2 regions of the Streptomyces bottropensis ATCC 25435 genome follow, and region 1 is predicted to be linked to the other one. Evidence: riboswitches for the same ligand, from Rfam matches in the RefSeq annotation. Region 1 holds a riboswitch; the other holds the start of a gene.

What was found. A riboswitch is a leader RNA that binds a small molecule or an ion and turns the genes downstream of it on or off. The one in region 1 is predicted to bind cobalamin.
Region 2: it holds a riboswitch for cobalamin, as region 1 does, so the genes downstream of both, STRBO_RS0114000 (cobalamin biosynthesis protein) here and STRBO_RS0121740 (ABC transporter substrate-binding protein) in region 1, are expected to answer to the same signal.

The regions. Positions count from the first base shown of each region.
Region 1 covers NZ_KB911581.1:4,907,621-4,913,215, forward strand. Annotated here, with positions in the region: gene STRBO_RS0121730 (MalY/PatB family protein) at 1-929, opposite strand, end outside; gene STRBO_RS0121735 (superoxide dismutase) at 1,139-1,780, shown strand; cobalamin riboswitch at 2,150-2,326, shown strand; gene STRBO_RS0121740 (ABC transporter substrate-binding protein) at 2,387-3,427, shown strand; gene STRBO_RS0121745 (FecCD family ABC transporter permease) at 3,424-4,437, shown strand; gene STRBO_RS0121750 (ABC transporter ATP-binding protein) at 4,434-5,255, shown strand; gene STRBO_RS0121755 (hypothetical protein) at 5,236-5,595, shown strand, end outside.
Region 2 covers NZ_KB911581.1:3,184,043-3,189,637, reverse strand. Annotated here, with positions in the region: gene STRBO_RS0114020 (class II aldolase/adducin family protein) at 1-228, opposite strand, end outside; gene STRBO_RS0114015 (inorganic phosphate transporter) at 503-1,753, shown strand; gene STRBO_RS0114010 (hypothetical protein) at 1,785-2,006, shown strand; gene STRBO_RS0114005 (hypothetical protein) at 2,120-2,431, opposite strand; cobalamin riboswitch at 2,611-2,764, shown strand; gene STRBO_RS0114000 (cobalamin biosynthesis protein) at 2,872-3,843, shown strand; gene STRBO_RS0113995 (cobyric acid synthase) at 3,840-5,366, shown strand; gene STRBO_RS0113990 (putative cobaltochelatase) at 5,446-5,595, shown strand, end outside.

The DNA of each region.
Region 1 (5,595 bases):
CCCGCCAGCAACGCGTCGAGCCACCTGTCACCGTGACGGTAGGCCGCCGCGTGGGCGATGACGCCGAGGTAGCTCGCGCCGTGGTGCACCTCCTCGGGCATCCTCCGCAGATCACCGGCCGCCTCGGGTCCCGCGAGAGCGAGCGCGGCCTTGATTCCGGCGAGATTCCAGCCCTTGGTCGCCGACATGAGCGAGAAGGCGTCCTCGGCGCCCGGCACGCTCAGGTAGGGCGTGAACCTCGCGCCCCGAAGGACGAGCGGCGCGTGGATCTCGTCGGCCACGACACGGACTCCGTACCGGCGGGCCAACTCCGCCACGGCGCACAGCTCCTCGGAGGTGTGGACCGTGCCGGTGGGGTTGTGCGGATTGCTGAGGAGGTACGCGATCGCGCCCCTGCCGCTCCGCTCCCGGGTCCGGCGGAACGTGTCCTCGAGCGTATCCAGGTCGATACGGAGGTCCCGCCCGAGGGGGGCTTCGACGACGCGGCGGTCGTCATGGGCGATGAAGGCGTAGAAGGGCGCGTACACGGGGGAGTTGACGACGACGGGGTCGCCGGGCTCGGTGATCAGCCGCAGTACCTGGACCGCGCCCATCATCACGTCCGGGATCAGCGCGGAGCGGTCGATCGCCACGCCGTCCCAGTTCCAGCGCCGTACGGCGAAACCGGCCAGCGATTCGGCGAAGTCGGTTCCGGCGGGATACCCGGTGTCGCCCGAGGCGATGGCCTCGCGCAGTGCGTCGGCGACCGCCTCGGCGAGCGGGACGTCCATCTCCGCCACCCACAGCGGCAGGACGTCGGTGGGGTGGGTACGCCACTTCATGCTCTTGCGCTCACGGAGCTGTTCGAGCGACAGCACCTCGAGAGGGTTCGCGAGCTCGGCTCCGGTGTCTGCGGGGCCGTGCCCATCAGTGGCAGTCATCTTCAGCATTGGACCGCGATCTCGATCTCCATGCAAGCGCCCAGGCGCAGGGACGGCACCCCGGGCGGCGGCAGCGGAAGCGTCACGGCACCGAGACGTCCTCCGGGTCCGCCGTACGACCGTGGTCCCAGGACCTGCGTCTGATCGGCAATCATCCGTAAATGCTGTTAGCATGCACTTGCGTATCATTTGCAATTACGTCGCGGAGGACGTTGGACATGGCGGTTTACACGCTCCCGGAGCTTCCCTACGACTACGCGGCACTCGAACCGGTCATCAACCCGCAGATCGTCGAGCTGCACCACGACAAGCACCACGCGGCGTACGTCAAGGGCGCGAACGACACCTTGGAGCAGCTGGCGGAGGCGCGGGACAAGGAACAGTGGGGCTCGATCAGCGGCCTGGAGAAGAACCTGGCCTTCCACCTCTCCGGACACATCCTGCACTCCATCTACTGGCACAACATGACCGGCGACGGCGGTGGCGAGCCCCTGGCCGCGGACGGCGTGGGCGAGTTGGCCGACGCCCTCGCCGAGTCCTTCGGCTCCTTCGCGGGGTTCAAGGCCCAGCTCACCAAGGCGTCGGCCACCACGCAGGGTTCAGGCTGGGGGGTCCTCGCCTACGAGCCGCTGAGCGGTCGCCTGATCGTGGAGCAGGTCTACGACCACCAGGGCAACGTCGGCCAGGGCTCGACCCCGATCCTGGTCTTCGACGCCTGGGAGCACGCCTTCTACCTGCAGTACAAGAACCAGAAGGTCGACTTCATCGACGCCATGTGGGCCGTCGTCAACTGGCAGGACGTGGCGAAGCGTTACGCCGCCGCCAAGGAGCGCGGCGACAGCCTGCTGCTCACCCCCTGAGCGCTGACGCCGTGACCGTGACGGCGTCCGCACCGACGTCCTGCTCGTGATCGTCTTCTCAACCTTCACCGGGCAGGCGGCAAGGCGAAGGGCCCTCGCAAGGACGTGACTTGTGAGGGCCCTTCTCCATCCGCTCGACCCGCCGTCCGTGTCCGGGGTCCGGGCCCTGCTCTGCGGGCCCCGGTGCACCGCAGCAACCCTGTGCCGCGCGCGCTGCGGATCGCCTCGCGGACGACGGCGTGCTGCATCAGTACGTGAGCACCTCCGCCCCGTGTCCCGTGTCCCGTGCCCCGTGCCCCGTGCCCCGTGTCCAATGTCCCGTGTCCCAATTCCCGTGACCGATCGCACGACCCGACGACGCGGCGATCTTGATAGCCTCGGGGAGCCAGTCGAGCCACATCCGAGGCCAGGGAATCCGGTGCGAATCCGGAACTGACGCGCAGCGGTGAGGGGGACGGGCGGGGCACGCATGTCACTGGGAGACCGGGAAGGCGCCTCGTCCGGACGAACCCGAGTCCGAAGACCTGCTGGCACCTCCGCACCCGTGCGCGGAGGACGTCCGTAGGCCAGGCTCCGCGAACGAGCCCCGACCACCGAGGTACGCCCGTGCTCCGCACCGCCCTTCGTCCCGCTGCCTTCCTCCTTGCTCCCGCGCTGCTGCTCACCGCCTGCGGCGGTTCCGCAGGCGACACCGAGGGCACCCAGCCGTCCGCCGGCGCGGACTACCCGCGCACCATCGACAACTGTGGCCGGAAGGCCACCCTGAAGTCGGCTCCGCAGAGGGCCGTCTCGCTCAATCAGGGCACCACGGAGATCCTGCTCTCCCTCGGCCTCGCCGACCGCATGGCAGGCACCGCCACCTGGACCGACCCGGTCATGAAGGGCCTGGACAAGGCCAACGCGTCCGTGCCCCGACTCGCCGACAACGCGCCCTCCTTCGAGAAGGTCCTGGACGCCGAACCCGACTTCGTCACCGCCTCCTTCGTCTCCACCCTCGGCAAGGGCGGCGTCGCCACCCGCGAGCAGTTCGAGAAGCTGGGCGTGCCCACGTACGTCTCGCCCTCCGACTGCTCGGCCGGCAAGGACAACGACAGCGGCGGCGACGGATCGCGCAGCAAGCCCCTCACCCTGGACGCCGTCTACGGCGAGATACACGACCTGGCTCGCGCGTTCGACGTCGACGCCCGCGGCGACAAGCTCGTCGCCGAGCTGAAGGAGCGGGTGCGCAAGGCGACCGAAGGGCTGGACGCCTCCGGCGTCTCGCTCATGTACTGGTTCGCCAACTCCCAGTCGCCCTACCTCGCCGGCTGCTGCGGTGCCCCTGGTGCCATCAGCCGGGCCGTCGGCGCGAAGAACGCCTTCGCCGACACCCATGACGAGTGGCCCCAGATCGGCTGGGAGACCGTCGCCGAGCGTGACCCCGACGTCATCGTGATCGGCGACCTCACCCGCAGGCAGCAGACCGCCGAAACCGCCGAGGCCAAGATCCGCTTCCTGGAGACCCACCCCGCCACCCGCAACCTGACCGCCGTAAAGAAGAAGCGGTACGTCCTGCTCAGCGGGCAGGCGATGAACCCCTCCATCCGCACCGTCGAAGGGATCGAGAAGGTCACCGCCGGCCTGCGCGACTTCGGGCTCGTCAAGTGAGCCTGCGCGCACTGCTGTTGACCGGCGGCGGCTCCGCCGCGCTGCTCGCGTCGGTCGCCGTCGCGGTGACGATCGGACCCGCCGACATCTCCGCCGACGACGTCTGGGCCTCCGTCGCCGCCCATCTCGGCCTCGGCGAAGGCACGTTGGCGCCGCTGCGGGACGGCATCGTGTGGAACCTGCGCATGCCCCGCACCCTGCTCGCCGCGGTGTGCGGAGCCGGACTCGCGGTCTGCGGGGCGGTCATGCAGTCCCTGCTGCGCAACCCTCTCGCCGACCCGTTCGTCCTCGGCGTCTCCTCCGGCGCCTCCACCGGAGCGGTCGCCGTCGTCGTCCTGGGCGTGGGCGGGGGAGTGGTGTCCCTGTCGGCGGGGGCGTTCCTCGGCGCTCTGCTCTCCTTCGCCCTGGTGCTGCTGCTCAGCCACACCCTCGGCGGCAGCACCGACCGCGTCGTCCTGTCCGGCGTCGCCGTCATGCAACTCTTCTCCGCCCTGACCTCGTTCATCGTCCTGACCTCCGCCGACGCCGAGACCACCCGTGGCGTGCTGTTCTGGCTGCTCGGCTCGCTCACCGGCGCCGACTGGGGCCAGGTGGTGCTCTGCGCGGTCGTCCTGGCCGTGGTCCTGCTGGTCTGCCTCGCGCACGCCCGCACCCTGGACGCGTTCGCGTTCGGTGAGGAGGCGGCGGCATCGCTGGGCGTCCACGTGGCCCGTACCCGGCTGATCCTGCTCTGCGCCACCGCGCTGCTCACCGCCGCCCTGGTCAGCTGCGCCGGAGCGATCGGGTTCGTCGGACTGGTCCTGCCCCATGCCACCCGCGCTCTCACCGGCGCAGGCCACGCCCGTCTGCTGCCGATCACGGCGCTGACCGGAGCCGTCTTCCTGGTGTGGGTGGACACCCTCGCCCGAACCGTTCTCGACCCCCAGGAGGTCCCGGTGGGCGTACTGACGTCCCTCATCGGGGTACCGGCGTTCGTGGCCGTGCTCTACCGCGGACGGAGAAGGACATGACCAGCCTGCACGCGAACCGTGTCGTGCGGCGCATCGGCGACAAGGTCGTCGTCGACGGCGTCACCCTCGCCCTCCGCTCCGGTGAGACCGTCGGTCTGCTCGGCCCCAACGGTTCGGGAAAGTCGACGCTGCTCAGGCTGCTGGCCGGGGTTCTCGCGCCGACCGGCGGAGTCGTCACCCTGGACGGGCGTCCGCTCACCGAGGTCGGCCGCCGTGCCATCGCCCGCCGCGTCGCCACCGTCGAACAACACGCCCACACCCAGACCGAACTGACCGTCCGCGAGGTCGTCGCCCTCGGCCGCATCCCGCATCGCCGCGCCTGGACACCGCCCACGGTGGCCGACGCGGAGGCCGTCACCGAGGCCCTGGCACGCACCGGACTGACCGACCGGTCCGACCAGTCCTGGCACACCCTGTCCGGCGGCGAGCGCCAGCGCGCCCAGATCGCCCGCGCCCTCGCGCAGAAGCCTCGCGAACTCCTGCTCGACGAACCGACCAACCACCTCGACATCCAGCACCAACTCGACCTGCTGGACCTCGTCGCCGACCTGCCGGTCACCACCGTGATCGCCCTGCACGACCTCAACCTCGCCGCGATGTACTGCGACCGCCTGCTCGTCCTGCGCGACGGCCGCGCCGTCACGCAGGGCATCCCGACCGAGGTCCTGACCCCAAGCCTCATCGAACAGGTCTACGGCGTCCGCGCCGAGGTCACCCACGCCCCCGGCCACCCCGTGATCCGCTTCCTGCGCCCCACGGCCCAGGACGGATCCGCCCGCGAGAGGAGCACGACGAGCGATGTCTCGACAGCGACGTGAAGCAGCACAAAGGAAGCACGGCCGGGCCGAACCGGCGCCGTGCCGCATCGTGGTCTGCCGGGACTGCTGCTGCGGAACCCCGAAGGTCACCGGAGTCGATCACACCCGGCAGGTCGAGTGGCTGTCCGAGAACGCTCCCGTGCGCGTCGCGGCCTGTCTCGACGTCTGCGAGCACGCGAACGTCATCGTCGTCCAGCCCTCCACCGCCGCCCGCGCGGCAGGAGCCCGCCCGGTCTGGCTCGGCCTCGTCAACGACTCCGACGCCACCGAGGACATCGCCGCCTGGGTACGGGCCGGTGGTCCTGGTGTCGCTCCCTGCCCCGACATCCTTGACCTGTAT
Region 2 (5,595 bases), 1.7 Mb from region 1:
CGGTGTGACCAGGACGGTGTCCCCCACGCGCACGGAGACGTTGCCGGAGGTGCCGACGACCAGGCCGTCGGCCACGGTCCGCCGGGCGGTGGCGACGAGTCCGTCCCACGCGCGCGCCACCTCCCCCGGCGCAGCGCGCCGACCTTCCCCGTCCCGCGCATCCCGCGGATGCCCGCCCACCTCGTCCACGCCTCGCTCGTCCCGGACGTCGCGCCGCTGCTCAGCCATGCCGTGATCCTGTCAGGCACCTCACCCCGGCGGAATGGACGGGCGACCGGAGGCAGGGCGGCCGGACACGGGGCGAAGGGCGGCCGGACCACGGCATTCCGCCTGCGTTCGAACGTCGGGCCTCCGTCCTTTCGGGCCGGGCCCCGCCGCACGCGCACAAGCGGAAGGGTGGCACCTCATTCACTACACCCACGCGCCCGCCCCAGTTCACCTTCCGTTCATCCAGGTTGCCTACGGTCCACATGCCACTGACGTCCGAAAGAAGCTCAGGTAAATGGAAAACTTCTCGCTGATCCTCGCGATCGTGGTCATCACCGCGCTTGCGTTCGATTTTACGAACGGTTTCCACGACACCGCCAACGCGATGGCCACCACCATCTCGACAGGCGCCATGAAGCCCAAGGTCGCGGTGGCCATGTCCGCCGTGCTCAACCTTGTCGGCGCGTTCCTTTCCATCGAGGTCGCCAACACCATCTCCAAGGGGCTCGTCGACGAGTCCGGCATCCAGCCAGAGGTCATATTCGCGGCGCTCGTCGGCGCCATCCTCTGGAACCTGTTGACCTGGCTGGTCGGACTCCCCTCCAGCTCCTCGCACGCCCTGATGGGCGGCCTCATCGGTGCCACCATCGCCTCGGTCGGCACGGGCGCGGTGCACGGGGACGTGCTCGTCACCAAGGTGCTGATCCCGGCCATCGCCGCCCCGCTGGTCGCCGGCCTCGCGGCGATGCTCGCCACCCGGCTGACGTACAAGCTCGGCGCGCACACCAACGAGAAGGCCTCCGGCAAGGGGTACCGCGCCGGCCAGATCGCCTCCGCCGGCCTGGTCTCGCTGGCCCACGGCACGAACGACGCCCAGAAGACGATGGGCATCATCACGCTGGCCCTGGTGGCCGGCGGCACCCTGGCGCCCGACTCGGACCCGCCGGTGTGGGTCATCGTCTCCGCCGGTACGGCCATCGCGCTCGGCACCTACCTGGGCGGCTGGCGCATCATCCGCACGATGGGCAAGGGCCTGACCGACCTCCAGCCGCAGCAGGGCTTCGCCGCCCAGACCAGCGCGGCCACGGTCATCCTGGCCTCCTCGCACCTGGGCTTCTCGCTCTCCACCACGCACTCGGTCTCCGGCGCCGTGATGGGCGCGGGCCTCGGCCGCAAGGGCGGGGTGGTCCGCTGGTCCACCGCGACCCGGATGTTCGTCGCCTGGGGCCTGACCCTGCCGGCCGCCGCGCTGGTCGCCGCGCTGGCCGAGTGGGTGACGTCCTTCGGCACCTGGGGCACGGCCGTCGTCGCGGTCTTCCTCGTCGCCTCCAGCGCCGCGATCTGGCTGGTCTCCCGCCGTGAGGTGGTCGACCACACCAACGTGAACGACACCGAGGAGCCGCCCGGGGTGGTGACGACGGCGATCGCCGCCGTGACCCCGCCGCCGGTCGGCACCGTGGCCGAGGACCTCACGGCGACCATTCCGGCCCCCGCCGCCGAGGCCACGGCACCGGCGAGCACGTCCGCGCCGACGCCCGCCGTCTGAGCCCCACGACTCCCTGAGGAAGATCACCACCATGCACATCGACTGGGCAGCTCTCGGCTCCGTCTTCGGAGTCAGCCTCGTGGTCACCGTGGCCCTCGTCGGCCTGTTCACCCTCGGCATCGTCGGCCTCTCCAAGCGGGAGGAGGCGTCGACCCGGGGCGACTCGGTCGCGGCGGCGACCACGGGTGCGTACGTGTGCTTCGCGCTGTGCGCGGCGGCCGTGGCGTACGGAATCTCCCTGATCATGACCTGAGACCGGACATGATCATGAGCTGGGACCGGGCCTCCCCGGTCTCTCGACAGCTCGACCACCGACCCCCGACGGCGTACGGCGCCCTCGGGGGTCGTGCGCGTCCCGGGCCGGCGTCAGCGACGCTCCGGCCCGCGGGGCCGGGGCGCGACCGGAGCACGGTCCGGGACCCGGAGCCGCCCGGTGCCCGGGGTGAGACCCGACCACAGGCCCGCGCCGGCGGCGACGAGAACCGTCACCAGCGTCCAGACCGGACCGCGCACCTCACCCGCCGGGACGAGGAGCGCCGCCAGCGCGCCCGCGCCGACGGCCAGCACCCCCATGACCCAGCAGAAGAGTGCCCAGGGCGCGGCCGCCGTCACCCAGGCTCCGCGCGCGCTCCCGTACCTCGTGCCCGACGAGACCGTCCTGCTCCGCCGATCGTCCACGTGTGCACCTCCCGTCCCCCGGACGGCCCGTCGCGAGCCGCCCGCCGCCGTTCCTCGGGGTGTTCCCGGCCGGGTCGTCGGGCAAGCGCGCGGAAAGTGCCGATTCGGGCGTCTGGCGGGATTTCGGCGGTGTGGGGCTGAGCACACCGCTGCGCCGCAGGTCAACAGCAAGTTGACGGGTCTTCCGGGGGCGTGGTGGACTGCCGGGGCCATGTACGACGGCAGAAGAGGAAGCCGGTGCGAGTCCGGCGCGGTCCCGCCACTGTCACCGGGGAAGCATCTCGAAGCGTCTCCCCGGGAGCCAGGAACTCTCGCCGTCGGTCTCGTCGAACCAGGGCGTGGACACCCTGAGTGAGGACCTATCGCCATGTGCGCCCTGTGCGGCTGCCCTTCGGGGCCCAGCGTCCGGACCCTGCCCGACCCCGTGACCGGCTGAACCGGTGCGTGCCGATCGCGTCTTCGCGTACGGCGCCGCCGCCGGGCTCCTCGGCGATCTGCTGTTCGGCGATCCGCGCCGCGGGCATCCGGTCGCGGCGTTCGGGCGGGCCGCCGGCGCGGTGGAGCGGGTGCTGTGGCGGGACCACCGGGGGTGGGGCGCGCTGCACACCGCGGTGTGCGCCGGCGGCGCCGTCGCGCTGGGGGCCGCGGCCTCGGCCGCCGTACGGCCGTCGCGGATCGCGTCCGTCGGACTGACCGCCGCCGCCACCTGGGCCGTCGTCGGGGGGACCTCGCTCGGGCGGGAGGCGCGGACGATCGCGCGGTTCCTCGACGCCGGCGATGTCGAGGGCGCGCGGGGCCGGTTGCCCCATCTGTGCGGACGGGATCCGCAGGCGCTCGACCCGGACGGGATCGCGCGGGCGGTCGTGGAGTCCGTCGCCGAGAACACGTCCGACGCGGTGGTGGGGGCGCTCGTGTGGGGGGCCGTCGGCGGGGTGCCCGGGCTCGTGGGGTTCCGGGCCGTGAACACCTTGGACGCCATGGTCGGACACCGGTCGCGGCGCTACCGGCGCTACGGGTGGGCCTCCGCGCGGCTGGACGACGTGGCGGGGTGGCCGGGGGCCCGGCTGACCGCCTTGCTGGCCACCGCCGCCGGTGGGGACCCCCGGGGGGCGGTGCGGGCGTGGCGGGCGGACGCGGGCAGGCATCCGAGTCCCAACGCGGGGCCCGTGGAGGCGTCGTTCGCGGGGGCGCTCGGAGTGCGGTTGGGGGGCACGTTGTCGTACGGGGGGCGGGTCGAGCACCGGCCCGTGCTCAATGGGGAGGGGCGGGCCGTCGGCGTCGGGGACATCGAACGGGCCGTCCGGCTGTCCCGCAGGGTGAGTTGGCTCGCCCTGGGGGTCGGCGCGGGTGCGGCGATGGTGCGGGGGCGGGTCGCGGGGCGGCCGGCACGGCGGGCGAGGAGTCAGGGATGAGTGGCGGGTTGCTGGTCGCCGGGACCACCTCCGATGCCGGGAAGAGCGTGGTGACCGCCGGGATCTGCCGGTGGCTGGTGCGGCAGGGGGTCAAGGTCGCGCCCTTCAAGGCGCAGAACATGTCGCTCAACTCCTTCGTGACGAAGGAGGGCGCCGAGATCGGGCGGGCGCAGGCCATGCAGGCCCAGGCCTGCCGGGTGGAGCCGACCGCGCTCATGAACCCCGTCCTGCTGAAGCCCGGTGGCGAGCGCAGCAGTCAGGTGGTGCTGCTCGGGAAGCCCGTGGGCGAGATGAGTGCGCGCGGGTACCACGGGGGACGGCAACAGCGGCTGCTCGGGACCGTGTTGGACTGTCTCGCCGAGTTGCGGGGCACGTATGACGCGGTGATCTGTGAGGGGGCCGGTTCCCCCGCCGAGATCAATCTCCGGCGGACCGACATCGTCAACATGGGGATCGCCCGGAACGCCGGGCTCCCCGTGCTCGTCGTCGGCGACATCGACCGCGGTGGGGTCTTCGCGTCCTTCTTCGGGACCGTGGCGCTGCTCTCGCCCGAGGACCAGGCACTCGTCGCCGGGTTCCTCGTCAACAAGTTCCGGGGCGACGTCTTGCTGCTGGAGCCGGGGCTCGACATGCTGCACGGGCTGACCGGGAGGCGGACCTACGGCGTGCTGCCGTTCCGGCACGGGCTCGGGATCGACGAGGAGGACGGGCTGCGGGTGTCGCTGCGCGGGACGGTCCGCGAGTCGAACGTGGCACCGCCCGTCGGGGAGGACGTCCTGCGGGTCGCCGTGTGCGCGGTGCCGCTGATGTCCAACTTCACCGACGTGGACGCCCTCGCCGCCGAACCCGGTGTCGTCGTGCGGTTCGTGGACCGGGCCGAGGAACTGGCCGACGCGGACCTCGTCGTGGTGCCGGGGACCCGGGGGACGGTACGGGCGCTGGAGTGGCTGCGGGAGCGGGGCCTGGCCGACGCCCTCGCGCGGCGCGCCGCCGAGGGGCGGCCGGTGCTCGGCATCTGCGGCGGTTTCCAAGTCCTCGGGGAGCACATCGAGGACGACGTCGAGAGCCGGCGGGGGCACGTCGACGCGCTCGGACTTCTCCCCGTCCGCGTACGGTTCGCCCCGGAGAAGACACTCACCCGCCCCGTCGGGGAGGCCCTCGGGGAGCGGGTCGAGGGGTACGAGATCCACCACGGGGTCGCCGACGTACTGGGCGGGGAGCCCTTCCTGGACGGGTGTCGGGTCGGGCAGATCTGGGGCACGCACTGGCACGGTTCGCTGGAGTCGGACGGTTTCCGGCGGGCCTTTCTGCGGGAGGTGGCGGCGGCCTCCGGGCGCCGTTTCGTACCGGCCGCCGACACGTCGTTCGCCGCGCTGCGCGAGGAGCAGCTGGACCGGCTCGGCGACCTGATCGAGGAACACGCGGACACGGACGCGCTGTGGCGGCTCATCGAGTCGGGCGCGCCGAAGGGTCTGCCGTTCGTGCCGCCGGGGGCTCCCGGAACGCCGGGAGCGTCCGGATGACGGGCACGGGCTCGCAGTTGAACGACCGGCCGCGGGTCAACCGCCCGCGGCCGGAGGGTGACTTGGAGGGCGACGCAAAGTGAGTGTTCCGTTTCCGTTCACGGCCGTCGTCGGCCAGGACGACCTGCGCCTCGCGCTGCTGCTGAACGCGGTGTCGCCGGCGGTCGGCGGTGTGCTGGTGCGCGGTGAGAAGGGGACCGCGAAGAGCACCGCCGTGCGGGCGCTCGCG